DNA from 3 places in the Tepidicaulis sp. genome. Region 2 is predicted to be linked to each of the others. Evidence: predicted binding sites of a transcription regulator. Region 2 holds the regulator's gene; each other region holds the start of a gene.
What was found. The regulator PhoB, encoded in region 2, activates phosphate uptake and scavenging genes when phosphate is short. The targets are predictions, from matches to a motif close to TGTCATNNANCTGTCAT.
Positions count from the first base shown of each region.

Region 1: ACOQOT_RS09675 (PhoX family protein) is a predicted target of PhoB. The motif match lies at 4,063-4,079, and genes of this name have one in related genera.
Region 3: ACOQOT_RS16850 (OprO/OprP family phosphate-selective porin) is a predicted target of PhoB. The motif match lies at 3,662-3,678, and genes of this name have one in related genera.

Region 1 is NZ_OZ244942.1:2,012,987-2,022,889, reverse strand. Features, by position in the region: gene ACOQOT_RS09690 (DUF6949 family protein) at 1-149, shown strand, start outside; gene ACOQOT_RS09685 (hypothetical protein) at 368-655, shown strand; gene ACOQOT_RS09680 (hypothetical protein) at 808-1,887, opposite strand; gene ACOQOT_RS09675 (PhoX family protein) at 2,000-4,003, opposite strand; gene ACOQOT_RS09670 (gamma carbonic anhydrase family protein) at 4,174-4,704, shown strand; gene ACOQOT_RS09665 (hypothetical protein) at 4,805-5,923, shown strand; gene ACOQOT_RS09660 (hypothetical protein) at 5,947-6,657, opposite strand; gene ACOQOT_RS09655 (enoyl-CoA hydratase-related protein) at 6,926-7,705, shown strand; gene ACOQOT_RS09650 (transglutaminase-like cysteine peptidase) at 7,859-8,620, opposite strand; gene ACOQOT_RS09645 (RT0821/Lpp0805 family surface protein) at 8,895-9,392, opposite strand; gene ACOQOT_RS09640 (crotonase/enoyl-CoA hydratase family protein) at 9,429-9,903, opposite strand, start outside.
Region 2 is NZ_OZ244942.1:523,300-533,202, reverse strand. Features, by position in the region: gene ACOQOT_RS02470 (Hsp33 family molecular chaperone) at 1-192, opposite strand, end outside; gene argF (ornithine carbamoyltransferase) at 218-1,183, opposite strand; gene ACOQOT_RS02460 (aspartate aminotransferase family protein) at 1,180-2,391, opposite strand; gene ACOQOT_RS02455 (ABC transporter permease) at 2,579-3,388, opposite strand; gene ACOQOT_RS02450 (GcrA family cell cycle regulator) at 3,708-4,220, shown strand; gene phoB (phosphate regulon transcriptional regulator PhoB) at 4,376-5,083, opposite strand; gene phoU (phosphate signaling complex protein PhoU) at 5,191-5,922, opposite strand; gene pstB (phosphate ABC transporter ATP-binding protein PstB) at 5,959-6,759, opposite strand; gene pstA (phosphate ABC transporter permease PstA) at 6,860-8,155, opposite strand; gene pstC (phosphate ABC transporter permease subunit PstC) at 8,148-9,527, opposite strand; gene ACOQOT_RS02420 (PstS family phosphate ABC transporter substrate-binding protein) at 9,634-9,903, opposite strand, start outside.
Region 3 is NZ_OZ244942.1:3,508,287-3,518,189, forward strand. Features, by position in the region: gene dapB (4-hydroxy-tetrahydrodipicolinate reductase) at 1-531, opposite strand, end outside; gene ACOQOT_RS16845 (OprO/OprP family phosphate-selective porin) at 734-2,014, opposite strand; gene ACOQOT_RS16850 (OprO/OprP family phosphate-selective porin) at 2,253-3,581, opposite strand; gene dnaJ (molecular chaperone DnaJ) at 3,793-4,944, opposite strand; gene dnaK (molecular chaperone DnaK) at 5,007-6,923, opposite strand; gene ACOQOT_RS16865 (hypothetical protein) at 7,283-7,999, shown strand; gene ACOQOT_RS16870 (sensor histidine kinase) at 8,041-9,096, opposite strand; gene ACOQOT_RS16875 (alpha-ketoglutarate-dependent dioxygenase AlkB family protein) at 9,227-9,886, shown strand.

The sequences.
Region 1 (9,903 bases), 1.5 Mb from region 2:
TTGCCGGGCCGACGGTCATTCTGCGCAATGCGGTGCGCGCCCAGGTGATCGAAAACCGCCCGCCTTTCTGGCTCCTTCTGAGCACGCTCATCGCCTCGTTCTGGAGCTTCCTTGTCGGGATCTTCATTCTCTCCCTGGTGCTCGCTTAAGAAATAAGGCCGGGGCGGGGCTGTTTTCCCCTGCGTCCGCCCCTATATAGCTCCTATATAGGTTAAGGAGCATGGCGGTATTCGCAAGCCTTTGGTAAACATACCGAATTTCGCTACTTGACTATTTGTCAGTTAGTTCCTATCTATAACCTGTGCGGCGCAGCAAAGATGCTGCATTGCGATACATTGCACCGCAAAACAAAGATAGGACGCCCCCCATGCGCTCGACACTTTGGAATATCGTTTCGGTTACCGCGATCGTGCTGATTGCGGCCGGTTTTGAATTCGGCCTTCTGGCTGCCCGCGACGCTTTCTTCGGCGCCTTTGCCGTGCTCGCGGTCTATACCGGCTACCAGCTCATGGCTTTCGAGAACCAGCCGCTTGGCAATGCCATTGCCGCGCTTTTCACGAAGCCGGAAGGCAGCGCGAAGACCGGGTATCTTTCCTTCGTGGCGTCTGCCGCGCTGGGCACGGTCATTGTCGTTCAGACGCTGACCTATCTCTAATCGAAGGTTTTCGCTTCTTCTGAAGCGTGGCCAGTAGTGGGGACAGCTCCCGGTATCCGCCGGTGGAGCCCTCTGAAAAGAGGTGGTCCCGAACTGACAAAAGCCCGCAGCATTTTCGTGCTGCGGGCTTTTCGTTTTAAGTGGGTTTGCCGTCAGGCTTCGCGGGTGTAAACGCGCCGGCGTCTCAGGCGGCGCACGCCGCGCCGCATTCCCATACCGCCGAGCCAGGTGGCGATGCCGGCCACGATGGCCCAGGCCCAGGAGAGCAGCCAGAGCACGAAGTTCGCCAAAGTCTTGAAGGCGCGCAGGCTTGTCTTGCCCGTCAGCTCTATAATGCCGCGTGTCTTCGGCCCGAGTGTTTTGCTCATGCGGGTGATGCGTGCAAGGTCGCCGCTGTTTTCCACATAGCGCATCAGGCGGATGGTTTCGGCAGGTCCCGCGGCGCGCTGCAGCGCGCCGACATCGCTGACAACCGGCGTCAGTTTGGCGAAGGAAACATTGTCCGCATAATCGCCCACCGCGCGGCGCGTGGCGGAAAGATCGCCAAGGCTCGTCGTTTGCAGCGTTTCCTTCAACTTCTTGAAATTGACGGCTTCGGAAAGGAGCTGGCGCAGCTCGCTGGCAAAGCTGGCGGTGAGTGTGCCGGCTTTTTTGGCGACTTTGAGAAGCGAAAGGCCGGCCTGCGTCGGCAAAGCCGCGCCGCCGGAGCCGACCGTTGCCGCTGTCGCCGCAACACCCGCCACGGAAAGGCCGAGCACCAGTGTGGAATAGTCTTCGCCGCGCACCATTTTTTCGCCTTCCCCGGCAATGTCGCGTACATCACCGATGACCGTGAGGTCCGAGGTGAGCGCGCCCATGAAGCTTGCCGTGTCGCTGCCGCGCCCATAGACGAAGCCTTCGAAGAAAGAGCCGCCGGTGCGCCGGATATTGTTCGTTAGCGAATTGGCGTCGTCGAGTGCCGCGCGTGTTTCATCCGAAAGGGGAATGGAAGCGTAATCTGCGATTTCCGCATAAAGCTGCGCATCCGCGTAATCGTCTTCTTCAAGCGCTTTGGCAATGCGTGCCTCAAGCTCCTCAGGGCTCACTTTGGCCCGGAGTTCCGCCTGAATGAGTGGGCCCGCCGGAATCCAATCTTCCTCGACATAAGGATCGAGCCAGCCTTGCTGATAGGCAAAGAAGAATGCCGCCGGCAAGCCGATGAAAAGCAGAACAACCGTATTGAAGAGCCGCATGGAACCCCCGTTTCCCTTTGGCCAGGCGCAAATGCCGATGGGCACGCGCAAGCAGGCATATAGAGTGCTTGAGCGTTCCGTTTGATGCAACCGGCATGGTTAATGCGCGAAGCTAGCCCACCTTGCCGCCGCCTTTGCGGGTGATCACGACAACAGAGGGGCGGGGCGGCATGGCCGGGTCGAAATCCGGCCAGCGCGTTGCCGGGTCAGTATAAGTCGAGGGGCGGCCATGGGCAGCGTAGTCCTCCGCGCCGTCGGCACCCGGATGCTGCACGGCAAGGAAAAGCGCTTCGCCGTCTGCGGTAAAGCGCGGCCCGCACATTTCAGCGCCCACGGGTACGCGGAAGAACATGCGTCCGAGCCCGCGCGTCTCGCCCTCCGTGCCGAGCGCCCAAAGCCCGTCGGCGGTGCCGGATACTTCCGGCCAGTCCTTGCCTTGGTCGGTCGCCACCCAGAGACGGCCTTGCGGATCGATTTCGAGATTGTCGGGGCAAGCGAACCAGCCATTGGCGCTGGTCTTTTTATTGAAGGCGGCGCCCGTTTCGGGCTTGGCCGGATTCCCCGCTTTCACCAGCAAGTCCCACCTGAATTTTTGCGCGCCGTGATTGCCGTCTTCCGGCGTGATTTCGACGATCTGGCCCCAGATATTGTTGGCGCGCGGATTAACGGCGTCGGTCGCGTCTTCTCCGCGTTTAGAATTGTTGGTGAGCGCGGCATAGACGCGGCCCGTCTTCGGATTGGGCTGAACGTCTTCGGGCCGGTCGAGCGGTGTTGCGCCCAGAATGTCGGCGGCGCGGCGCGTTTCGATCAAGACGTCCGCCTGGCTTTCAAACCCGTTTGCAGCATCGAGGCCGTTCTTACCGAAAACAAGCGGCAGCCATTCGCCGCTGCCGTCTTCCGCGAAGCGGGCGGCGTAAAGCGTACCTTCGCTCAGTATTTTCATGTTCGCCAACCTGTTGCTGGGATCGACTTTGGCGGCACTGATGAATTTATAGAGATATTCGAAGCGCTGATCGTCGCCCGAGTAGATGACGACGCGGCCATCTTTCGCGAGAATGGTTTCGCAGCCTTCATGTTTGAAGCGGCCAAGGGCGGTGTGTTTAACCGGCGTGGAAGCAGGATCGTAAGGATCGACTTCGACGACCCAGCCGAAGCGGTTCGCCTCGTTCGGCTCCTTGTTGATGTCGAAACGCTCATCGGCAATGAACCAGGGATAAAACCCGCCGGGTATGCCGACGCGTTCGTAATTGCGTTTTTCGGGATGGCTGTCCAAATCGCCTGCGAAATAGCCGTGAAAGTTTTCTTCCGCCATTAGATAGGTGCCCCAGGGCGTCATGCCGCCGGCGCAATTGTTGAATGTGCCGATGACTTTGCGTCCGCTCGGATCGGCGGAGGTCTGCAGGCGCGGATGGCCTGCGGTAGGGCCGTCCAGCGCCATCTCTGTTTCAAGCGCGCTGATGCGGCGGTTGAAAGGGCTGTCCGTAACGGGCGCCCATTTGCGGTCCGTCTTTTTCACTTCGACAATGGTGCCGCCATGGGCTGCCATGGAGATGCGCGCCATGTCCGGCGTATAGGCAAGGCGCGGGTCGGCAGCTTCGCTGAGCGCGCGGTGCATCAGCGGATCGTTCGTGAATTCGTGATTGACGCAAAGCAGCGCATGCGGGCTCTGTGCATCACCGAAGGGCAGTGGGGTGAGGCCCAGAAAGTCGTTATTGTAGCCGAACTGTTTGAGTTGCGTGGCCGCGCTCTGACTTTCCGGATCGAAAGGCGGGGAATCGGCAAAGAGCGGGTCGCCCCAGCGCAAAAGAATATCCGCGTCATGGCCGGGCGCGACGTGATGGGTTTCATCGACGCCGTGGGCGATCTCGTCGAAATCGAAGCCGGGAATGCCCGTTTCTTCTTTCTCGCTGCAGGCGGCAAGCGCGCCTGAGACGCCGAGCGCCAGCACCGCGCTCGACGTGCCTTGCAGGAAAGACCGGCGGCTGAAGCGTGCGGCGGCAATATCGCGAAAGGCGCGCGCCATGGGGCGCGGAACGGGCCGGTCCTCACTGCGTTTATATTTTTCCAAGGCAAGAAAGTTTTTGTCGCTGGCGCGGGTGCGGGAAGTGTCGCTCATGGCCTCGGTTCTGCCTCTCAAATCTGACGGGTGCGTTTCTTCCATCCTATTGCGCGCAGACGGCAAATCCATGACAGATTTATCTTTTCCGTGGCATAGTCCGGCCAGCAAGAAGAACCGGCAACGGCAAAAGCACGGCGCGCTCCGCGCGGCGTTTCAAGGAGGTATTCATGACGATTTACAAGCTGGGGGACGTCACCCCCATCCTGCCCGGAGAGGGGCAGTATTGGGTTGCGCCCGATGCGCAGATGATGGGCAATATCGAATTGAAACATCAGGCCAGCGTCTGGTTCGGCGCGGTGCTGCGCGGGGATAATGAGCGCATCACCATCGGCGAGAATTCCAACGTGCAGGATGCTTCCGTGCTGCACACGGATATGGGCTATCCGCTGACGCTCGGCAAGAACGTCACGATCGGCCATAAAGTGATGCTGCATGGCTGCACGATCGGCGACAATTCGCTGATCGGCATCGGCTCGATCATTTTGAATGGCGCGAAGATCGGGAAGAACTGCCTGATCGGCGCGAACTCGCTGATCACTGAGAATAAGGAAATTCCGGACAATTCCGTCGTCATGGGCTCGCCCGGCAAGATCGTGCGGCAATTGTCGGAGGAAGAAGGCGGCGCACTGAAACTTTCCGCCGATCATTATGTGGAAAACTGGAAGCGCTATGCGGCGGGGCTGAAGCCGGTCGGCTGACCGGTTAACCGGTTTTTCCATCGTCCGGCATATGATGGGCGGTGGAAGCGGACCGGCCTTGTTGTGCCGGCCTGAAAGTGACGAGTTGGGGAGTGGGGACGTGCGAGCTTGTGGCCGTGATTTCGCCTGGCGGGGGCGCTGGGGGCGGATTCTGACCTGTCTCATTCTCCCGTTTTTGGCGTTGATTTCCGCCGAAGCCGAGGCGCGTTCCTTTAGCGGTAGCTATACGGGCCTGGCCGAGGCCGAAGGCTACCGGCTCACGGTGACGGAAGCCGAAGCGCGCATTGCAGGCCAATTGCGCCCGCCCGGCCAATCGGCTTTCGCATTGAACGGGCATCGAACCGGCGCCGCCGCGCAGGGGCTTTTGAAGCGCGGCGCGGAGACTTTCTATTTTCATATGGAAGAGCGCCCGCTCGGGCTGCAGTTTCTGCTCATTCCCGCAGGCCCTGAGGGTGAACCCGATATTGCCGAAGCTACCGAGATGTCGTTCCTGAAAGAGGGGCTGCGTCTGCCGGAGGCGCCGGAGGAAAAACCGGAAGAAGAAAAAGTACCGGCGCCCGTCACCTCCCGGCCCTTGCCGGGAGACATTCTTGGGTTTCTGGAAGCCTTCCGCCGTCTTGAGCCGAAGGAACTCGCGCAAGTCTATGGCGGTCTTTCGGGGAGTGAGCGTGATCTCGTGCAGCTTTTCGATCATGTGGCCGCCGAGCTTTTGTGGCGCATCTGCTCTGGAGCGCCGCCGCATGACACATTCTCCGCGCGCCAACTCGAAACGCTCCTGGAGCGCCAGCAGATCGGCTGCGAAGACTATCTTGTCCTGGTAGGCAAGGTGCGCGATGCGGGGCTGATCGACGAATTCGTGCGCAAGGTCAATTTCCAGCTCGATATCTTGCGGGAGACGGTACGCTGCGACAGGGGTGAGGAGGCGGGCCCGCGCTGCATCGATATTGGCGCCATGCGCGCGCCGCTGATTGCCCGCTGGCGGCCTGCGAAATCCATCATGGAGCGCCTTGCAGGCGATGCGGTCCCGGTGCGCAGCGAGGGAGGAGAGCCGGTTGCTGCGCCGTCTGTTGTCCTGCCGCAGGAAAACCCGGCCCGTGAGGCGGAAGAAGACGCCGCGCTACTGCCACTGGCCCGGCCCGGCGCGGAAGCAGCGGTGACGGCACCTGCACCGCTGCCGCTAACGGCGGGCGGGCTCAGGCTGCCATTGGCGCGCCCTTGAGGTTGCTGCAAAAATAAAAGAGATCAGGTCGGCTTGCGCCAGACGCGGCGGACTTTCGCGTCCATCTCCGGCCCGAAATTGAACCAGGCGATCCGGTCCGAGGTGGCATCGGAAATGAAGAGCTGGTCGGAGCGGCCGATATGCTGGCTGAGTTGATTGAGCAGGCCCGGCGCGGAGGTTTTGGCGCTCAGCACCCAGGCGTTGCTTGCAATCTTCATGGCGGGCCCGGCGGACATCAGCGCCCGTTCAAGCTCGGGGCCATGGTGGGATTTGATCTCGGCAATGATAACGAAGTTATTCGACTCGGGCCGTTTGCGCCGGTCGATCTGACCTTTAGCGGGGCCATAAGCGGGGCGGTCATCGCCGGTATCGGCAGCTCTGCGGTTCGCGCGCCGGTCGGGCTGCGTGCTTGCCTGAAGGCCTGTCTCCGCCTCCGGCTGCGCGGGCGCGCCGCCGAAGTGAACCGCAAAGGCGCTCACATCCTTGGCGAATTTCCATTCTTCGCTGCCTGCAGGCGCGATGACGCTTTGCGCGACGATCCGGCCTTCGCCGATATATTTTTCCATCGCCTCATGCGCATAAGGCCCATAGATCTGGTCGCCATATTTCAGTGTCCAGAAGGTCTTCGCCTCGCGTGCCGGTTGCGGCTGCGCGTCTGCAGCGGCGGCGGGCGTGCCGGTTTCGCCAGCAGTCTCCGGCCGGGCATCGCCAGCGGGCGCGGCCGTCTCTGCCATGTCGAGTTCTGCTTGGTTGATCTGGGCGCTCATAAACTGTGTGCCTTGATTCGAAACGGACTTGTGGCGGCTTTTCACCACAGGACAACTTAAGGGCAGAATGCTTAATGGAGGCTTACCCGGGGCTGCCGCTGCGTCCGATTACGGGAATTTAGCGCGCTCCGGGGGGTGGCCTGCCCCCGGCTTGTCCTGACGGGCCGCGCACGGCAAATTGATGGCAAGCAATAAAGCGCCCTCCGGTGAGGGGGCGGCGAACAGGGAGAAACAAATGGCTGATTATGAATTCTGCTCGGTGGAGCGCGACGGACACCTGCTGATCGTGACGATGAACCGTCCCGACCGGATGAACTCGCTGCACCCGCCGGCCAATTTCGAGCTGGAGAAAGTCTTCAACGATTTTGCCGCCGATCCCGATCTTTGGGTGGCGATCATCACCGGGGCAGGGGACCGCGCCTTTTCGGCAGGCAACGACCTGAAATACCAGGCCGAAGGCAACAAGCTGGAAGTTCCGGCTACCGGCTTTGCCGGGCTCACCGCGCGCTATGACCTCAACAAGCCGGTCATTGCCGCGGTAAACGGTGTGGCCATGGGCGGCGGCTTCGAGATCGCGCTCGCCTGCGATCTCATCATTGCCTCGGAGAAAGCGAATTTCGCGCTGCCTGAGCCTAAAGTCGGGCTTGCAGCGCTCGCCGGGGGCCTCCACCGGCTGCCGCGCCAGATCGGCCTGAAGCAGGCCATGGGTATGATCCTGACGGGCCGTGTCGTCGGTGCGGAAGAAGGGCGCCAGCTCGGTTTCGTCAATGAAGTCGTGCCGGCGGATCAGCTTCTTGAGGCAGCCAAACGCTGGGCCGGGCTGATCATGGAATGCTCGCCCATGTCGATCAAAGCTTCCAAAGAGAGCGTCTATAAAGGGCTTGATGAGGCGGACCTGGAAAAAGCGGTGAACGGGAAATATCCCGCCGTTGCGGCACTGTTCAAAAGCGAAGACCTAATCGAAGGTCCGCGCGCCTTTGCCGAAAAACGCAAACCCCAATGGAAGGGCCGGTAAGAGCCGTTCCCTTTCGGCCTCGCTTTCTCATGGCCTAAAACTGTCCAGCCGGCCCCGCCTCGCGACGGGACCGGCCTCGACAGGACCAGGCCCAAGGGGGGTGAAAGGGCCTGATCGGGGGGATCGTGGGGCAGGCGGGGCCTGCCCGATCTCCTAATTTACGCTCTGCTTCAAGACGCCTTCTTCAAGCGGCTTTTGCAGGTTGGACGTGCCTTCCGGCGCTGCGCCGGCAGGCTTTTGCAAGGCCGGGCGCTTCGGCACCTCGGCGCTTGCAAGACGGATGGCTTCCTCGCGCTCCGGGTCCAGGTTGACCCACATATAAGGATGGGTGCGGGACTGGCGCTTCACCCAGCTATAGGGCGTGTCTTTCCAGAGCACGATGTTGGCGGCCTGATTGTCGAGCGCGTAGTCGCCCTTGTCGGTGACGGCGGTAAGCACCGCATGACCGGCCCCGTTCCACTCCTTCACCACGGAGAGCAGCAGCGCATCTGCAGGCCAGCCGCGCTCGATCAGCAATTTACGCTTGAGCAGGGCATAATCTTCGCAGTCGCCGCCTTCTTCGCCCGGATAGGCCCACCATTCGGCACGGCTATAAAGCTCGATGTCTTCGACCGGCCGGATGGCTTTGTTGACGTAGTCGTTCACCTCGTTGAGCTCGCGCCATTTTTCGGGCGTCAGCTCCACGCTGGAAGGCGTGTCGGTGCCGGTTTCGCACTCCGCCGCATGGCGCAGGCAAAATCCGATATATCCGAAGGGGGGAACGACCTGAGAGCCAGCTTCCATGGAAGCAAGCTGGAGGGCTCTTTCGGCCGGCGCCACTGGCTTACCGGCTTTCAGCCCGGACGTCGCATCCGGCGCAATCGTCTGGCACCCCACCAGATAAAGCACCAGCGCAACGCTGATTACTAAACGCATCAAGAACATTGTACTTACCCCGATCTTTCGATCCTGTATTGAGTAAGTTACACGTCTCGGGTTTCTATATTTCCAAAACGGGAGGGTGTATTTGAGATAAGTTCAGAGATTATTTGTATATACTTTTATTATCTTTTGTTTTTATTTGTATTCAATTTTCAGATTTCTTTTCCGATAATTTGAAGCAATTTCGCTGGATGCCGCCCAGGCGGGCGCAAAGCAAAACGGGAGACGTTGCCGTCTCCCGCTTTAAACCGCTTCGGCGTTTCTGTGCTTAGCCGCCGATGATCTTCCAAGTGCCGTCGCCCTGACGGCAGGCCGTGCCCGTCGCCTGTTCCGGCTGGCCGTCGATATAGATCGTCTGTTCGAACTCGCGGCAATTGCGCCCACCGTTACCCTGATAGGTGCTGACCGGCGTTACCGTGCCCCAATGCCCGCTATCGGGATTGCGCCACGTGGCGCTCTGCCCGGACGGGTAGCGCTCCAGTGAGGACTGGGTGGTGTCGTACATATAAGATTGGTCCTGGCAGGTCAGATTACGTGCGGCCTGATTGCCCGCAAAACCGCCCAGCAGCGCGCCGCCGATCGTGGCGGCCGTTTTGCCCGAACCGCTGCCGATTTTCGAGCCGAGAAAACCGCCCAGCGCCGCCCCGGCAAGCCCGCCAAGGACGCCCTCGGTGCTGTCCACGGCGCACTCGGCCCTCGCCGGCGCGCTTTGAGCAAAGGCCAGGCCCGCCGCAAGCAGGCCGATCGTCAGAAAGCGAAAATGCATGAACCGCCTCATTTTCCGTTCTCCTGAGAACAGAGGCTAATGCGCCCCATCAAAGCTCGAAGAATCGGCTGTGAGTGTGTCTTCAATATGGCGGACGGTGGGGCCATGAGCTTTGCGTTTGGTGCCGGAAAAGGCTGCGCGGGGCAGGGCGCCCATGGCTTCGGCCTTTGCGATAGCGGTTTTCATCAACGCTTCCGGCGTGGCGGTTTCATCGAGGAAGCCGGCGGAAACCGCGCTTTCAGGGTCGAAGATGCGCGCATGGACGGTCGCCTGATCGAAGAGCGGCGCGGGCACGCGGTCGCGGGCGAAGTCGAGGAGGAAGAGCGGCGTCGTCATGCCGATCGCTACTTCATTGAGCCCGATCTTGAACGCGCCTTCCGCCCCGATCCGGTAGTCCGAGGCAAGCAGCAAAAGCCCGCCTGCAGCCAGCGCATGGCCCGTGCAGGCGGTGATGACGGGCAGCGGATACATATAAAGACGGGTGAGAAGTTTGGCGCCGGAGCCCACCAGG
Region 2 (9,903 bases):
GTTGAATTTCAGCGCGCTGCCGAGAAGTGCAGCGAGCGTCAGTGCCTCGCCAAGAAGCACAGACACCGGCTCTTTGTAGTTATGGCGGGTCAGCACTTCATTGACGAGCGGGCCGAGGCGCGCGACACGCCCGCGCACGCTCATGCCTTCGATCTGGAAGGGCGTGATAAGATCGTCACCGATATAGGACACGTAAACTCTCGTCCTTAGTTGAGATTTAAGCGAGGCACCAGGCAAGCACGCCCTTTTGCGCATGAAGCCGGTTCTCGGCCACATCGAACACCACCGATTGCGGCCCGTCGATCACCCCTTCGCTAGCCTCCTCGCCGCGGTGCGCGGGCAGGCAATGCATGAAAAGCGCATCTTTGGCCGCAGCCGCCATCAGTCTTTCATTGACCTGATAAGGGGCCAGCAAATTGTGGCGGCGCTCGGCGGTCGCTTCATCGTCGCCCATGGAAACCCAGGTATCGGTGACGACGCAGTCCGCGCCGTCCGCCGCCGCGAAAGGATCGCGCGTCACGCTCACCTTGCCGCCGGCCTTGCGCGCCCAGTCGATCACATGTTCGGGAATGTCGAGCTCGGGCGGGCAGGCCACGCGCAATTCGAAATCGAACTGCACCGCCGCCTGCACCCAGGTCGTTGCGACATTGTTGCCGTCCCCGGACCAGGCCACAACATGCCCGGCGATGGGGCCTTTATGCTCCTCGAAGGTCATGACATCGGCCATAAGCTGGCAGGGGTGGGAATGATCGGTCAGCCCGTTGATCACCGGCACGCTCGCGCATTCGGCCAGCTCTTCCAGCATCTCATGGGCATGGGTGCGGATCATGATCGCATCCACATAGCGCGAGAGCACGCGGGCGGTATCGGCAATCGTCTCGCCCCGGCCGAGCTGCATGTCATTGCCGTTGAGCAGCATGCTTTCCCCGCCGAGCTGGCGCATGGCCACATCGAAGGAGACGCGGGTACGTGTCGACGGTTTTTCGAAAATCATCGCCAGCATCTTACCATCGAGCGGCGCATCCGCATCGCGCGCGCCGTGCGAGAGGCCCTTGCGCTTGCGTTTGCGCGCATGGGCGGCGTCCAGTATCCGGCGCAGGGTTTTCTTGTCGATGGCATCCAGATCGAGAAAATGTCTCGCCGTGTCTTTTACCGGCATGTCGATAACGGGCGCACTGCTCATGCCACGCCCTCCTTTTTGTCTGTGTCACCTGCGCCTGCCGCCTCCAGTTTGGCGCAGGCCCGGTCGATGGCGCCGATCGCTTCGTCGATCTCGGCATCGGTGACGATGAGGGGGGGAATGACGCGCACGACATTGTCGCCCGCGCCGACCGTCAAAAGATGTTCGCCGTAAAGCGCGCCGATGAGATCGCCGTTCGGCACTTTGCATTTCAGGCCGAGCAGCAGTCCTTCTCCGCGCACCCCTTCGATGATGGCGGGATGCTCGTCGGCCAGCATGGCAAGTTTCTGTTTCAGCTTGATGCCGGTCTGGCGGACTTTTTCCAGAAAGCCCTCCTCCAGCACCACATCGAGCACGGCATTGCCGACGGCCATGGCAAGCGGATTGCCGCCATAGGTCGAGCCGTGGCTGCCCGCGATCATGCCCTTGGCCGCTTCTTCCGTGGCAAGGCACGCGCCGAGCGGAAAGCCGCCGCCAATGCCTTTCGCCACACCCATAATGTCGGGCGTAACGCCGGAAGGCTCATGGGCAAAAAGCCAGCCCGTGCGGCCCATGCCGGTCTGCACCTCGTCGAAAATCAAAAGGATGCCCGCCTCATCGCAAATCTTGCGGATGGCGCGCAGCTGCTCATTCGTGAAGGGACGGATACCGCCTTCCCCTTGCACGGGCTCCAGCAGCACACCGGCTGTCTTCTCACCGATCGCCGCTTTTAGCGCGTCCATGTCGCCATGCGGTACTTGCGGAAAGCCTTCGACCTTGGGTCCGAAGCCTTCCAGATGCTTTTTCTGCCCGCCTGCCGCGATGGTCGCGAGCGTGCGGCCATGAAAGGCGCCTTCGAAGGTGATGACCTCATAGCGCTCGGGATGACCGCTCGCCGAATGGTATTTACGCGCCATTTTGATCGCGCATTCCATCGCCTCGGCGCCGGAATTGGTGAAGAAGACGCTGTCGGCGAAAGTTGCCGCCACAAGCCGCTCCGCCAGTTTTTCCTGGCCCGGCACGCGGTAAAGGTTGGAAGTATGCCAGAGCTTGCCCGCCTGCTCGCCAAGCGCGGCGACAAGGCGCGGATGCGCGTGGCCCAGAAGGTTCACGGCGATGCCCGAACCGAAGTCCAGATATCTTTCCCCTTCAGGCGTAAAGAGATAGGGCCCTTCGCCCTTCTCGAACTCGATATTTACCCGCGCATAAGTTGGCAGGACTGGCGTAATCATTTCCCGATGCTCCCGAACAGAATAGAAAAAGCCGCCTTTCCTGGCGGCGTCCGAGAAGCGCTAGAGTATGTTGGAGAAGTCCTGTTCTGTCAATCGTTCTTGGATCGGGTGAGCAGGTATTTTCTCTTTCATCTCAACCACTTACTCGTGCCTTGAGAGGTCCCCGCCTCAAAAACCCGAGCCTTGCTCAGGCTTTGAGACGGTATCCTCGTCGCAGCACATAGTCCGTGACGATCCAGAGAACGACATTCAGCCCCAGCGTGAAAGCGACGCCCACCGCCACCGAGCCGTCCGCATGGCCCGTCATGCCGTAGCGGAAACCGTCGATCAGATAGAAGAAGGGGTTGTACATCACCGCTTCCTGGGCGAAATCCGGCAATTGGCGGATCGAGTAGAACGTGCCCGACAGGAAGGCGAGCGGCGTGATGATGAAGTTCGTCACCGCCTGCAAATGGTCGAACTTTTCCGACCAGATGCCGCCCAGCATGCCGAGCAGCGAGAGCATGAGCGAGGCGGCAATGGCGAAATAGACCACCGCCCAAAGATGGGCGATGGAAATATCGACAAAAGCGATCATGCCGAGCGCGGTCACGATGCCGACCATGACACCGCGCGTGACGCCGGCCATGGCGATGCCGACATTCAGCTCGCCCGCGGAAAGGGGCGGCATCAGAATATCGACGATATTGCCCTGTACCTTGGAGATCAGCAGCGAGGAAGAGGTATTAGCGAAGGCGTTTTGCAGCATGGTCATCATGATGAGACCGGGCGCAATGAACTCGGCAAAGGGCACGCCCTGCACGTCCGGGCGCAGCCGGCCGAGCGCCAGCGAGAAAATCGCCAGAAACAGCAGGGTCGTGATAACGGGCGCGGCCACGGTCTGGGTAATGACCTTGATGAAGCGGCGCACTTCTTTCACGTAAAGCGTCCACATGCCGAGCCAGTTGATGGCCCCGAAGCGGCGCGTTCCCTGCGGGGGATATTCCTGAAAACTCATCTGCCCTGCCTTCCCGTTGCGACCCCAAATAGTCACTCGCAGGCGATTTGGCAATGCACACTCGCGTCAAACTGGGGATAAATCGGGCACTCAAGCCCATATTTTGTGGTTTTGCGTTCGCTAAGCGCGATTTTTTGTGGATAAGGCGGCTTTGCAGGCATGCGCGCCTTGCGGGAACCTGCCCCTATCTTGTAGTGTTAACCCAATCGCAACACGATATGTAGTGGCGGCGTCAGCAGCGCGTACCGGGCATGACGCCGGGAATCTCGGGGAAACCTGGGGCACGCAGGCGCGCGCCCGCAGACGAGGGATAATAGGCATGTGGACGGAAGACAGGGTCGAAACTCTCAAGAAATTGTGGGCCGAAGGCCTGAGCGCCAGCCAGATTGCCAAGCAGCTGGGCGGCGTCACGCGTAATGCGGTGATCGGCAAGGTCCACCGGCTGGGCCTTTCCGGCCGCGCCACTTCCAACCGGCCGAGCCGGGCCCGCCAGCAGCCCGCCGCTGCCGCAGCGCCCGCGACAGCCCGGCCGCAGCCCGCCCAGGCGAGCGAGGCCCGGGAAAGCGCCGCGCTTGCCAAGGAAAAGCCGCTGCCCGCGCCCGCCCCGCAGCGCCGCCTGACGGATGTGGCCATCGGCGACGGGGCGACCGTCCTCTCCTTGACCGAGCACACCTGCAAATGGCCGATCGGCGATCCGGGCGAGGAAAGCTTCCATTTCTGCGGCGACCGTTCGGCACCCGGCATGCCCTATTGCGCCGAGCACGCGCGGCTGGCCTACCAGCCCGTACAGGCCCGCAAACGCAACGACCGGCGGCGCGACTTCGCCGTCTAAGCCCCGTTTCTTGGCGGTGCGCCCACCTGCCTTTGTTCAGGCGTAATCTGCAAAGGCAAGAGGCGCGCAGGGGAAAAAGCCGGCCCGATACCTCGAGGGGGAGGTGGGCCGGCTTTTATTTTAGGGGTTCGTTTTCCTGAAATTCCGGGGACAGGTCACTCGCCCGAAGCGCCAGGCACCTGCTCGTCGAGCGCATAGCCTGCCGCCCGCACGGTGCGGATCGGATCGTGCTCGCCCTTGGCATTCAGCGCCTTGCGCAGCCGGCCGATATGCACATCCACCGTGCGCGCTTCCACATAAACGTCCGAGCCCCAGACCGTGTCGAGAAGCTGGGCGCGGGAGAAGACGCGGCCCGGATGCTGCATGAGATGCTCGAGAAGGCGGTATTCCGTCGGCCCCAGATGCACCTCGCGGTCGGCGCGGCGCACCCGGTGCGCGGCGCGGTCGATCACGATATCTCCGAAAGTGACGATATCTTCTGCCAGCGCCGGGCGGATACGGCGCATGACGGCGCGGATGCGCGCCAAAAGCTCGCTCGTCGAGAAAGGCTTGGTGATGTAATCGTCCGCGCCGGTATCGAGACCGCGGATCCGGTCCGCTTCCTCGCCGCGCGCCGTAATCATGACGATGGGCAGGTTCCGGCTTTCGGGCCGCCCGCGCAAGCGCCGGCACAGCTCGATGCCGGAAACACCCGGCAGCATCCAGTCCAAGAGCACGAGATCAGGCAGATGCTCGCGTACCTGGATTTCCGCTTCCTCGCCGTCCATGGCCACGGCCACGTCATAACCTTCTTTTTCAAGGTTGTAGCGCAGGAGAGTGGAGAGCGCTTCTTCGTCTTCGACAATCAACACTGTTGGTTTCATGGGCGTGCGTTTCGGCCGTGAATCACTGGCTGCATGAATATCGACCGTGCGGGGGGCGGCGTGCGTCCAGTTCGTTTCAAGTTGCATGACATGCGTCCTTCCCGAGGTTACTGCGTGTCCCTCAAAGCGGAAATAGCGGTTGTGGTGGTCTGGTCGCTTTTCGGGCGCTCATCCACCAGCATTTCCCCGGTAACGAGATAAGAGACCGTCTCGGCGACATTGGTCGCGTGATCGCCGATCCGTTCGATGTTCTTGGCAATGAAGAGAAGATGGGTGCAGGCACCGATGGTGCGCGGGTCTTCCATCATATAGGTGAGCAGCTCGCGGAAGATGGAATTGTACATCTCGTCGATTTCCGCATCCGAGCGCCAGACATGCAGCGCTTCTTCCGCATTGCGCCCGGCATAGGCATCAAGCACTGCCTTGAGCTGGCCTTGCGCGAGCTTGCCCATCCGCGCCAGGCCCTGCATCAGGCGGGCCGGCGTTTCATAATCGCCGATCACGATAATCGAGCGCTTGGCGATGTTTTTGGCCAGATCCCCGATCCGCTCCAGATCGGCGGAAATCTTGATCGCCGAAATCGCCTCGCGCAGATCGAGCGCCATGGGCTGGCGCCGCGCGATAAGGCGCACGGTCTGATCTTCGATATCGTGTTCCATCTCGTCGATGCGCCGGTCTTCGAGCACCGTGCGCTCGGCCAGCGCGATATCGCGGCGCGTCACGCAGTCGATCGCCGCAGCGAGTTGCGCTTCGGCCATGCCGCCCATTTGCGCGATCAGCGTTGAAATCGCTTCGAGCTCTTCCTCGAAGGATTTGACGATATGTTCCTGCTCTCTCACACCTGCCTCCTTGCGCCGGGCCGCTTGAACGTTTGCTTAGCCGAACCGGCCGGTGATGTAATCCTGGGTGCGCTTGTCGCGCGGATTGGTGAAGATCTGATCCGTCTCGTCTTCTTCCACCAGATTGCCGAGGTGAAAGAACGCCGTGCGCTGGGAGACGCGGGCTGCCTGCTGCATGGAGTGCGTGACGATGACGATGGTATAGTTTTCTCTCAGCTCGTCGATCAGCTCTTCCACGCGCGCCGTGGCGATCGGGTCGAGCGCCGAGCAAGGCTCGTCCATCAGAATGACTTCCGGGTTCACCGCAATCGCCCGGGCGATGCAAAGGCGCTGCTGCTGGCCGCCGGAAAGGCCGGTGCCCGGCTCCTGCAAGCGGTCCTTCACCTCGTCCCAGAGCGCGGCCTTGCGCAGGCTCGTCTCGACGATTTCATCCATCTCCGCGCGCCGCTCGGCCATGCCGTGAATGCGCGGACCATAGGCGATATTCTCGTAAATGGATTTCGGGAAGGGATTGGGTTTCTGGAAGACCATGCCGACGCGCGCGCGCAGCAGCACAGGGTCGATATTGGCGCCGTAAATATTCGTATCGCCGAGCCTGATTTCCCCTTCAACCCGGCAATTGTCGATCACGTCGTTCATGCGGTTGAGACAGCGCAGGAACGTCGACTTGCCGCAGCCCGAAGGGCCGATCAGCGCGGTGACGGCATTGTCCCGGATCGTCAGATCGACGCCGAAAAGCGCCTGCTTTGCTCCGTAAAAGACACTGACGTCGCGGGCGGTCATTTTGATGGGATGCAATTCCGCTACTTGCGGCGATGCGGTTTCGGCTGGCGTCATGGTTGCCCCGTTCGTTGCGGTCTGGCTTTCAGCCTGAGCGGTATGCTGCGCGGTATTTTGGGCGGTATTCTGGGCGGTTTTCATTCCGGTTTCTCCGTTCCTACCAACGGCGCTCGAAGCGGCGGCGCAGATAAATGGCAATGGCGTTCATCGCGACCAGGAACCCGAGCAGCACGAGAATGGCCGCCGAGGTGCGCGAAACGAACCCGCGCTCCGGGCTGTCCGCCCAGATGAAAATCTGCGTGGGCAGCGCGGTCGAAGGATCGAGAATGCCGCCGGGCGGCGAGGTGATAAAGGCATTCATGCCGATCAGCAGCAGCGGCGCGGTTTCGCCGAGCGCCTGCGCAAGGCCGATGATCGTGCCGGTCAAAATGCCGGGCATGGCAAGCGGCACCACATGATGCATCATCACCTGGTGCTTGGAGGCGCCGATGCCGAGCGCGGCCTCGCGGATGGAAGGCGGCACGGCTTTCAGCGAGGCGCGCGTCGTGATGATGATGGTGGGCAGCGTCATCAGCGCCAGCGTCATACCGCCGACAAGCGGGGCGGAGCGCGGCAGGCCGAACGTGCCGAGGAAAACCGCAAGGCCGAGAAGACCGAAGACCACGGAGGGCACGGCGGCGAGGTTGTTGATATTCACCTCGATGAGATCGGTGAACTTGTTCTTCGGCGCGAATTCTTCCAGATAGACCGCCGCGGCAATGCCGGTCGGGAAGGAAATCAGGAAACAGACGAGCAGCGCGAAGAAAGAGCCCGTGATTGCGCCGGCAAGACCCGCCATTTCCGGGAAACGGCTATCGGCATTCGTCAGAAGACCGATATTGAGCGGTTTGGAGAGACGCCCCTCGGCCACAAGCTGGTCCACCCAGACGATTTCCTGGTTCGTGACGCGGCGATCTTCTTCCGGCGTCTCGCGCTTGATATTGCCCTTCATGAACTGATCGAAGGGGTCGGAGACAGGCACCGTGAAATCGATGGTCTGGCCGATCAGCTCCGGATCGTCCACCACCTCATCGCGCAGAATGTAAGGAGCGGCCGAGGTCAGAATATCGGTAAGCGCACGCTTCTCGCGCACCGCCGTTACCTCCGGAAAGAGCGCGGTAAAACTGTCGCGCACGATCGAGCGGTAATTGCCTTTGCTCGGCTCCTGCGCATCGATCTTCGCCGGATCGAGATAAACCGGATAAGTGACATGCGTCTGCAGGAAGGCGGTATGACCCGTGATGATAAGCGACGTCACCAGCGTTGCCAGCAGCAAAAGCGCGATGCCGATGGCGCCGAGGCCGTAATATTTCAGCCGCCGGTCCGCCGCTTTGCGCTTTTGCAAACGCTTCAGAGCGGCATCGGAAACAAAACTGGCCGGGGCTGTGCCCGTCGTCATTGCGGCCTCACTCATAACGTTCCCTATATTTCTGAACGACGCGCAGCGCGACGACATTGAGCAGAAGCGTGGCGGCGAAGAGCACCAGGCCCAGCGCAAAGGCGGCAAGCGTCTTGGGATTGTCGAATTCGGTATCGCCGATAAGCAGTGTGACGATCTGCACCGTCACGGTGGTCACGGCATCGAAGGGGTTGGCGGTCAGTTTGGCGATGAGGCCTGCCGCCATCACCACGATCATGGTCTCGCCGATGGCGCGGGAGACGGCCAGCAGAATGCCGCCCACAATGCCCGGCAGCGCGGCGGGCAGAAGCACGCGCATGATGGTTTCGGCTTTCGTCGCGCCCATGGCGTAGGAGCCGTCGCGCATGGCGCGCGGCACGGCGGTGATCGCATCGTCCGAAAGCGAGGAGATGAAGGGAATGATCATGATCCCCATCACGGCGCCCGCGGCAAGGGCGCTGTTCGGCGCCACATCGAGGCCGATGGCGGCGCCTGCTTCCCGCAAGGCGGGCGCGACCGTCAGCACCGCAAAGAAGCCGTAAACCACGGTCGGCACACCGGCCAGCATTTCCAGCACCGGCTTGACGATGGAGCGGAAACGGTCACCGGCATATTCGGTCAGATAGATTGCCGAGAAGAGCCCGATGGGAATGGCGACCGCCATGGCGATAGCCGCGATCAGCAGCGTGCCCGTGAAGACCGGCACCGCGCCGAAGGCGCCCGTGCCCGCCACCTGATCGGCGCGGATGGCGATTTGCGGTTCCCAGGAAAGGCCGAAGAAAAACTCGCCCACCGGCACTTTTTCGAAGAAGCGGATCGCCTCGAAAAGCAGCGAGGCGATGATGCCGAGCGTCGTGACGATGGCGATGACCGAGCAGAGGATCATCAGGCCGTCCATCGTCATGCCCACTTTCTGGCGGGCGCGGAAATCGGCGGAAAGGTTGCGGCGCGCATAACCGAGCCCGAGCACGGCCAGCGCCAGCACGACAACCAGCATCGCCTTTTCGGCGGTATTGTTCAGAATGTTGTAATGCGCGGCGGCTTCCAGCACATAAGGCTGCGGCTCGACAAAGATGCGGCCGGCGGCAACGCTCTTGATTTCGGAAATCAGAAGATCGATGCGGGTCCCGTCCATCGTCCGGGTGATTTCATCGGGAATGGCGGAGATCACCAGCCCCTCGACCACGGCATCCTGGAAGAGCAGCCAGAAGAGCACGAGAACGAGGCTCGGCAGACCCACCCAGAAAGCGACATAGGCACCGTGATACCCGGGAAGCGAATGAAGCCGCGTGCCCTGGCTGATGGCAAGGCCCCGCGCTTTTTTCTGGCCGAAGAAATATCCGGCAGCGGCAACGGCAACAAGGCAGATGAAAAGGGTGGTCAGCATGGATACGCCTGCTCCGTGGGTCTTGCGGGGTTTGCCCGGCCGGAATTTGCGGCCTCAGGGCAAAGAAGGAGGGTGAGCGGCACGCCGCCCACCCTTCTCCATGTTTTTAGTTCGTCGTTTCGTAGCGGGTCATGTGCTTGCCGTTTTTCACAGCATCCTGCACTTCGGCCCGCTTGTCGTCGGCCAGGGCAACGAGACCGCGCTCGTTGAGGTAGCCGCCGGGGCCCATGGCTTCTTCGCTGACATATTCGGTCAGGAATTCTTCAAGACCTGCGATCACGCCGCGATGCGCGTTCTTCACGTAGAAGAAGAGCGGGCGGGAGACGGAGTAGGAACCGTCGGCGATCGTCTCGAAGGACGGCGCCACGCCTTCCAC
Region 3 (9,903 bases), 600 kb from region 2:
CCCCTTCGCCGCCGCATTGCCGAGCAAAAGCGCGGTGCCGGACGGCGCATCGACCTTGTGCTTATGGTGCATTTCCAGAATTTCGATGTCCCAGTCCGCATCGAGAATGGCGGCCACCTGGCGCACCAGCGAGCTCAGCAGGTTGACCCCGAGGCTCATATTGCCTTCCTTGATGATCGTCGCGTGGCGCGCGGCAGCGGCGATCTTCGCGTTGTCCTCCTCGGAAAAGCCGGTCGTGCCGATGACATGGACGATCCGCGCCTGGGCGGCCAGTGCGGCATGTTCGCAGCTTGCCTCGGGCACCGTGAAGTCGATCACCGCATCCGCATCCTTGAAAACGGCCAAGGGGTCGGCGGAAACCTCGATGCCGAGCGGCTCGGGGCGCCCAGCAAGAAGGCCCAGATCCGCGCCGATATGCGGCGAGCCCTCAGGCTCCGTGCCGCCGGAAAGGGTGCAGCCTTCGGTTTCCAGCACCTGCGCCAGCAATTGCCGGCCCATACGCCCGCCCGCCCCTGCAATCGCAATCTTGATCTCGCTCATGGGAATACCCCGGATATCTCACGTCGCGCCCCAAAAAGGCGCCCGGGCGGTATATCAGGGGAAGGGGAAGGCGTAAATCCGCTAAGGGGCAGCCTCGGGCCAAGGCCGCCCCAAAGAAAAAGCCGCCATACCTTACGGCATGGCGGCTGATCCTGATTTGGGTCCGGGCGGGGAAGCCCCCTGCCCGCCCCTCTTAGAAGTCGAGCTGGATACGCGAAACCACAGCGTCGATATCTTCATCCGTTCCGGCGGCGACCCGGTCCACTTCGGCATGAACGTAGTTCAGCATCAGGCGGACATTCGGGTTGAAGTAATAGTTGGCGCCGAGCGTGTAGTTGTCTTCCTCGCCATTCGTGGCGGCGGCGCTGGCCTCCGACAGATCGACGGTGGAATAGCGGGCGGCAAGCTCGATGGCGTTCTCCGCCTTCACGCGGCCGAAGGTGCCCTTCTTGGCGTTATAAGGACGCGACTCGCCCGTCACGAACCAGCTGGCGAAGACATAGCCGCCTTCCAGGTCCGCATCGCCGAGACCGGCGGTGCGCTCGACCGTCGTCCAGTGATATTCGCCCTGCAGCGAGAAGGGGCCGAAGACCACGGCGGCTTCCGGGCCGACCTGGATCATCTTGTCCACATTGTTGACGGCGCCGGTATTGATGATGCCGCGGCCATCGTTGAACTCGGGACGCAGGTTGAAGCGCACCGTGTCGTTTTCAACGCCGCGGTAGCTGCCGGCAACACCTAGATGCACGGCGCGGGTCGCTTCGGCGATCGGCGCGTAATGCGTGCGGCCCGTCACGGCCCAGTCGGTCGTCTGGTTGTTGATGCCGCCATTATTGATGCCATCGGTGAAGAAGCCGGCGGCCACGCCCCAATTGTCACCGCCCGTATTGGCGCTGATGCCGATATTGCGGCTCGGCGCGAAAACGTTCGGCAGCGCGCGTTCGATAAAGGTGATGTAGTTGGAGCCGGTCAGTTCTTCGAGCGAATAAGGTTCTTTGTGGTTACCCACGGTCACCGACACGCCGCCCACATCCGTGGCGATATAAGCGTCTTTGATACGGACCTGATCGTTCTCGAGGCCGACCTGGAGTTTATATTTCCAGTCGCCCGCGACCTTGCCCGACACATCCCACCAGAAGCGGCGGATCTCGGCGCCATTGCCGATCTGCGTCACATCGTCATCGACGATCGTCGCATCCAGATGCATACGGCCGCCAAAGCGGATCGACCAATTGCCGTCACGGCTGGAAATCTGGAGTTTCTTGGAATCGAATTTCGGCAGATCGGAAAGATCGGCCGTGCGGGTTTCGAGTTCCTGCAGCCGCGCGTCGCGTTCCACGACCAGGCTTTTGAGTTCGCGCAGCTCGTTTTCGAGCGCATCGATGCGCGAGTTGACGTCATAGCCGGCAAAGGCCGGGCTTGCGAGCATGCTTGCAAGGCCAAGGCCCGCCAGCACAGCGTTCGTTTTCTTCATCTGTCCCATCCCTCGTTTCGGCTTGATGCCGGGAATGTGACAGTTTTGTAACGGGGCGGGTTAAGACCGGCTTAAATCCTCCGTGACCGGAGGACATTTATTTTATGAAGTGAACAACGGTCGTTTCAAAAGTAAGGGCTCGTTAATTTCTGGGCCCAAAGCGCTAGTCATTACTCAATAAAAAACCGCCCGGTCCGAAGACCGGGCGGCAAAGCGACTGACTGCGAGGGGTCGCTTCTTAGAAGTCCACAGCGAGGCGAGCGCCGAGGGAGTGGGCTTCTTCGTCCTGCGTTGCGCCGGTGGGGTGATCCACATCGGCATAGACGTAGTTGACGATGGCGCGGACATTCGGGTTGAAGTAGTGGTTCAAGCCGAGCGTGTAGTCCGTCTGCTCGCCGCGGTCGGCGGCAACCAGGCCATTGTCTTCCAGGTCGAGGTAAGACACACGGGCGAGAATTTCCCAGGCGCCTTCCGTTTTCAGACGGTCGAATTTGCCCGAGCCCGCCTTATAGGTGGAGGCGCGGGATTCGCCGGTCAGGAAGTAGCTCAGGTACACATAGCCGCCATGCAGGTCGATGTCGGAGTTGCCGTTGGTGCGGCCGACCTGCGTCCAGGCATATTCAGCCTGTGCGGAGAAGGGGCCTGCCACGAAGGCGACTTCCGGGTTGATCGACCAGGTGTCGTCCACATTGGCGATCGTGCCGGTGTCCACCAGGCGGTCGGCATTGTGAATGCCGGGACGCTGACGGAAACGGGCCGTGCCGTCCTGATCGCTCAGGTAGTAGCTCGAAAGGCCGAGGTGAAGGAGCGAGCCGCCCTTCTTGTCGAACATCGGCGCAACCGTGGCGCGGGCCACGATGCCGTTGTCTTCTTCGAAGCCATCGTCCGAACCGTCGACGAGATCGCCGGCAAACATGTAAGCAACGCTGACGCCGTAATTGTCGCCGCCGAAGCTCACGCCGCCGCCGAGGTTTTTGCCCGGCGCGAAGACGTTGTTGTTGCCGCGTTCCAGGAACGAGATGAAGCGCGAAGAGGTCTGCTCTTCGAGGCTGTACGGCATTTTGAACTTACCGACGGTGATTTCCGCCGGATCCCAGCCCACGTAAGAGATGTAGGCTTCTTCCAGATCAACGGAATCGCTCGGCGCATCGAAGCCGGCTTCGATCTTATATTCGAAATCGCCGCCGAGCTTGCCCTTCAGGCCGAAACGGGTGCGGCGCAGTTCAACGCCGGCGCCGATGTCATGGCCGTTCTGCAGGTCGTCCTGGTCCGCGATCGACGCGTCGATCTGAATGCGGCCGAAGAGTTCCATCGAGTATTTGCCGTCAGCCGACGTGATCTTCAGCTTCTTGCCGTCGAATTTCGGGAAGTTTTCGATGCCCGTGGTTTTGGCTTCCAGAGCTTCGATTTTCGCATCGCGCGCGTCGACCTGCGACTTGAGTGCGCGAAGTTCGTTTTCAAGTGCATCGATACGCGCGTTCACGTCGTATCCAGCAAAGGAGGCACCGGCGGTGCCAAGAGAAAGCGCAGCAAACGCAACGCCCCCCAGCAGAGCTTTCTTAAACATATCTATCTCCTCGTAAGGCGGAAATTGCCCCGGTCGAGAGGAGGTGTAGGCATCCTGTGTGACGGCGGGCTAACAATCGTGTGACAGCAAGATGACAAGCCCACACTGTTGCCTCAGAAACACATAAAATTTTCCGGGGGAGGAGCTGTAATGAAAGCCGTCCGGAGAAACCGGACGATAGGCAAAGAAAAAGGGCCGCTTGAGGCGGCCCTTAATTGTTTTGCAGTCCGTCGAGGAAGCCTTTGACCTTGGCAAAGAAGCCGGAACTTTCCGGGCTCGTGTCCTCGCTCGAGGCCTCTTGGAATTCTTTGAGCAATTCCTTTTGCCGCTTGGAGAGGTTCATCGGCGTTTCGACGCCCACCTGAATATAAAGATCGCCGAACTGGCGCGCGTGCAGCACCGGCATCCCTTTGCCGCGCAGGCGGAACTGTTTACCGGCCTGGGTGCCTTCGGGGATTTTTACCTTCACCTTGGTGCCTGCAAGCGTCGGCACTTCGATTTCTCCGCCAAGCGCCGCCGTCGTCAGCGAGAGCGGCACATGGCAGAAGAGGTCCGCCCCGTCGCGCTGAAAGAGCTTATGCGGCTGCAGCGAGAGGAAGATGTAAAGATCGCCCGCCGGTCCGCCATGGAGCCCGGCCTCGCCTTCCCCGGCAAGGCGGATACGCGTGCCGTCTTCCACCCCGGCGGGAATATTGACCGCCAGCGTGCGCTCGTTCTGCACCCGGCCCGCCCCGCCGCAATCGGCGCAAGGGTCCTGAATGATCTGGCCGCGGCCATGACATTGCGGGCAGGTGCGCTCGATGGTGAAGAAGCCTTGCTGCGCGCGCACCTTGCCCACGCCCTGACAGGCCGGACAGGTGACGGGGCTGGAGCCTGGCTTGGCGCCCGAGCCCGAGCAGGTCTCGCAGGCCACTTGCGTGGGCACGCGGATTTGCGCCTTCTTGCCCTCGTAAGCTTCCTCGAGCGTGATTTCCATATTGTAGCGCAGGTCCGCGCCGCGCGCCCGGCCGCCATCGCCGCGCCGTCCCCGGCGCCCGCCCATGAACTCGCCGAAGAGATCGTCGAAAATATCCGACATAGAGGACGAGAAATCCGGACCGAAGCCGGGGCCGCCCCGGAAACCGCCGCCCATGCCGTTTTCAAAAGCGGCATGGCCATACTGGTCGTAGGCGGCGCGCTGCTGTTCGTCTTTCAGCACGTCATAAGCTTCGTTCAGCTCCTTGAACTTGTGCTCGGCTTCCGCGTCGCCCGGATTGCGGTCGGGGTGATATTTCTTGGCGAGATTGCGATAGGCTTTTTTCAGCTCATCCGCATTGGCGGACCGCTCGACACCCAGGACTTCGTAATAGTCGCGTTTGGACATTTCATTCACCCGTCAGAAAGGGCGCGCGGGACGGTTGCCCGCCCCGCGCCGCGTCCCCTCCTTTAGGAGGCGTCCTTTTTGTTTTCGTCGTCGACTTCTTCGAAATCGGCATCGACGACGTCATCGCCCTGAGCTTCCTCGGAGCTGTTGTCGCCTTCCGCGCCTTCTTCCGCCTGGCTGGCGGCATAAAGCGCTTCGCCGAGTTTCATGGAAGCCTGCGTCAGCGCCTCGAGCTTGGCGCGAACTTCGTCCATGTCCGTGCCTTCGAGCGCGGTTTTCAGTTCGCCGAGCGCGTCCTGAACCGGGCCCTTCACGTCATCGGAGAGTTTGTCGGCATTGTCCTCGAGGGTTTTTTCCGTGGCATGCACCAGCCCTTCGGCCTGGTTGCGCAGTTCCACTTCCTCGCGCCGCTTCTTGTCTTCGTCGGCATGGGCTTCGGCGTCTTTGACCATCTGTTCGATGTCATCGTCCGAAAGACCGCCGGAGGCCTGGATGCGGATCGACTGTTCCTTGCCGGTCGCCTTGTCTTTGGCGCCGACGGAAACGATGCCGTTGGCGTCGATATCGAAGGTCACCTCGATCTGCGGCACACCGCGCGGGGCCGCCGGAATGCCGACGAGATCGAACTGGCCGAGCAGCTTGTTGTCGGCGGCCATTTCACGTTCGCCCTGGAAGACGCGGATCGTCACGGCCGACTGATTGTCTTCGGCGGTGGAGAAGACCTGGCTCTTCTTCGTCGGGATGGTCGTGTTGCGCTCGATGAGGCGGGTGAAGACACCGCCCAGCGTTTCGATGCCGAGCGAGAGCGGCGTGACGTCGAGCAGCAGCACGTCCTTCACATCGCCCTGCAGCACACCGGCCTGAATGGCCGCGCCCATGGCGACTACTTCGTCCGGGTTCACGCCTTTATGCGGGTCCTTGCCGAAGAAGGTTTTCACCGCTTCGTGCACTTTGGGCATGCGCGTCATGCCGCCCACCATCACCACTTCGTCGATATCGCCGGCGCTCAGGCCCGCATCCGCGAGCGCTTTCTTGCAGGGCTCGATGGTGCGTTTGACGAGGTCTTCGACCAGCGCTTCGAGTTTCGCGCGGGTCAGTTTCATCGTCAGGTGTTTCGGGCCCGACTGGTCGGCGGTGATGAAGGGCAGGTTCACTTCCGTCTGCGTGGCGGAGGAAAGTTCGATCTTGGCTTTTTCCGCCGCTTCCTTCAGGCGCTGCAGCGCCAGCTTGTCGGAGCGCAGATCGATGCCGTTCTCTTTTTTGAATTCGTCGGCAAGATAATCGATGATGCGCATGTCGAAGTCTTCCCCGCCGAGGAACGTGTCCCCGTTGGTGGATTTCACTTCGAAGACGCCGTCGCCGATTTCCAGAACCGAAATGTCGAACGTGCCGCCGCCAAGGTCGTAAACGGCGATCGTCTTGCCGTCTTTCTTGTCGAGGCCGTAAGCAAGGGCGGCTGCGGTCGGCTCGTTAATGATGCGCAAGACTTCAAGGCCCGCGATCTTACCAGCGTCTTTCGTTGCCTGGCGCTGGGCGTCGTTGAAGTAAGCGGGAACGGTGATGACGGCCTGCGTCACTTTTTCGCCGAGCGAGGCTTCGGCGGTCTCTTTCATCTTCTGAAGAATGAAAGCGGAAACTTCCTGCGGCGAATATTTCTCGCCGCGCGCTTCCACCCACGCATCGCCATTGTCGGCTTTGACGATGGCGTAAGGCACCATGTCCTTGTCTTTTTTCGTGGTGGGATCGTCATAGGAGCGGCCGATCAGGCGCTTGATTGCGAAAAGTGTGGCTTCGGGGTTCGTCACCGCCTGGCGTTTCGCCGGCTGGCCGACAAGCCGCTCGCCATCTTCGGTAAAGGCGACCATCGACGGGGTCGTGCGGACGCCTTCGGAATTTTCAATAACCTTGGGCTGCGTACCTTCCATGACCGCGACACACGAATTCGTCGTGCCAAGGTCGATGCCGATAACTTTTCCCATATCTTTCCTCATTGTTTGCGGCAGACCGCCTGGGCCTTCATAGCACCCATGCCGGTCCCCTAAATGGATTTGGAAACGGTTTCAACCGGTTAGGGCGTATATATGGAGGCCAACCGGGCCCCGCAAGGCTCTCGGGCCACAGGTGAGACAATTTAATCACATTGCCGCCTTCCCCCGCCCTTTCCCGGGCAATTCGCAGAGGCCCGATCGAGGAGAGTGAGCGGCTTGGGGCCCCTCATACCTTAAAAGCGCGGGGGCGTTAACGGGCTTTTGGGGTAAATATCCGATTAATCTTTCGGCGTTAGCCTGACCGGCAGATAAATGGGGATGAGCGGCGAAAGACGCGGAGATTTTAAGATATGGCGATTTCCGGACTTGGCGGCGGATCGGTCTTTACGAGACTGGCGCAAAGCGCGCCGGGGCTGAAAGGCAGCGCCCTGCTTTCCAATATCACCAGCGTGACCATCGGCGCCCAGGCGGCCGGCCAGAACGAGCTGATCGTTTCGGGCATCGAAAAGCAGATCCAGCGCCTTCAGGGCTTCAACCCGAATATTTCCGAGCCGCAGTCCCGCCGCCTGGCCGAGGCGCGGGCCGAGATCCAGCAGATCGAGCGGAACCAGAGCCCGGCGGGCCTTTCAGAGCGGCTCGAAAAGCGCCGCATCCAGCTTTTCGAGGAATCCTACAAGATCCTCGGTAAGCGCTATGTGGACATCGATTCCAACCCGAAGCTGAAGGCAATCCAGGACAAGATCGACAAGCTTCTGGAACCGCCGCTGCGCGGGGAAAAACAGGCGCGGCTGGAACGTTTGCGCAAGCTGGAGCAGAACTATCAGCGCCAGTTCTTCCGCAATCCCAAAAACGAGTCGAACATTCGCCAGTTGACGAATACGACGCGGCAGATCGCTTCGCTCGTGCCGCCGCGCCTTTTCAACGAGCTCTCGCCCGCCGAGCGGCGCGAGTATGATGCGCTGGCCAAACAGGGCAACGACATTGCCGGGACGGAAGTGTTCCTCTCCTCCCAGACGCAGATCAAGATCGAGAGCCTGCAGCGCACGATCGGCCGCTTCACCGGCTGACGGTTTTCTCTTTTAGGATGGATAAACAAGCGGCCATCCGGTCACACGTGCCGGATGCGCCCGCCTTGCCGGGTTTCCTGCGCTTCCGCCTGCGGGCTTTTTAGCGGCAGGAGAAGGCGCACGCGCGTGCCTTTGCCCGGCGCGCTTTCAAGGCTCAAATGCCCGCCCATTAGTTCCGTCAGCGAGCGGCAGATGGAAAGCCCGAGCCCGGTGCCGCCATAGGCGCTGGCGGTCTGCGCGCTGGCTTGGCTGAAGGGCGTGAAGACGCGTTCCTGTACCGCCTCGTCCATGCCGATGCCGGTATCGGTGACGGCGAGCGTGAAGGCGTTTTCGCCCTCGCCGCTCTTATCCTCAGCCGGCCCTGCGCTCAGCGTGATGGTGCCGTGCTTGGTGAATTTCAGCGCATTGGAAATCAGATTGTTGAGCACCTGGCCGAGGCGGTGCGGGTCGGTATGGATCTGTTCCGGCGTGCCGGGCGCAAGGCGCAGTTCGAAATGCAGGCCTGCTTCCTCGGCCCGCCCTTCCCAGAAGAGTTTCGTGCGCGCCAGAAAGCGCGGCAGGTTTACCGCGTCCGGGTCGAGCTCCATTTGTCCTGCTTCGAGCTTGGCATGATCGAGCAGATCGTTCAGCGTGCGCAGCATGCCTTCGCCGGTTTCCTTCAGCACCGCCAGATGCTCATCCGGGCTTTCATCGTTGCGCCGCTTCTGTAAAAGCTCGACGAGGCCCAGCATACCCGAGAGCGGCGAGCGGATTTCGTGACTGACGGTCGCAAGCAGTTTCGATTTCGAGGCATCGGCGGCTTCCGCCCGCGCCACCGCTTCGCGCAGGGCGCCATTGGCATCGTAAAGCTGCAGCATGCGCTTGAAGCTCATGCGCCCCAGATGCGGCGTCGTAACTGCCGTCATGGAAAAGGCGAGCCCGACACCGATGAGGATATATTGCAGGGGCGCATCGATCAGCCAGTAGAAGAGACCGGTGACGCTGGTCGCAAAGGCGACGACCATGACCGTCAGCCACAAGGTCGCCTGGGTGATCCCGCGCCGGGTCAGCACCTTGTGCAGAAAGGCGGCGAGCGGGGCATCTTCGAAATCCCGCATCCGCGCGCGCTTATTGTGTGGCCGCTTGTTCTGGTCCAGCATCTTTACTCACTTCGGGCGCTGCTGGCACCCTCATCCCCCAAGAAGCTAGTCTTGCATCAAAAAGTAGTGAGAAAGTTGACAGGCCCCCATGTCCTTAAGCTTTTTGCAAAACTTGGCTGATCTGCCCCAGCCCATTCCGGGCCTGCCGGAGGGGGTGCGTTATTACCCCTCACTTCTGGGGCGCCGCCGCCAGGAGGCGCTGCGAAGCGCGGTGGAAGAAGCCCTCAAAGAGGCACCCTTCTATGAGCCGCGCTTGCCGCGCTCCGGCAAGCCCATGTCCGTGCGTATGAGCAATATGGGCCCGCTCGGCTGGCTGACGGATAAGGAAAAGGGTTACCGCTATGAGCCCCGCCACCCGGTAACGGGCGCGCCCTGGCCGCCTATTCCTGAGCTTTTGCTGGAACTTTGGGCGCGGCTGACCGCCTATCCCGGCCCGCCGGAAGCCTGTCTGATCAATTATTACGGACCCGGATCGAAAATGGGCGCCCATCAGGACCGCGACGAAGTAGCGCTCGATGCGCCGGTTCTCTCGGTATCGCTGGGGGATTCGGCAAGGTTCCGCCTTGGCGGGCTGAAGCGGTCCGACCCTTCCCGCCAGCTTCTCCTCCACTCAGGCGATGTGCTGATCCTGGAAGGGCCCTCGCGGCTGCGTTTTCACGGCATCGACCGGATATTGGGCGGTTCGAGCGGACTTTTGCCCGGCGGCGGGCGGCTCAACCTCACCTTGCGCCGGGTGACGGCGCCTTAAGGGCGCATAAAAAACCC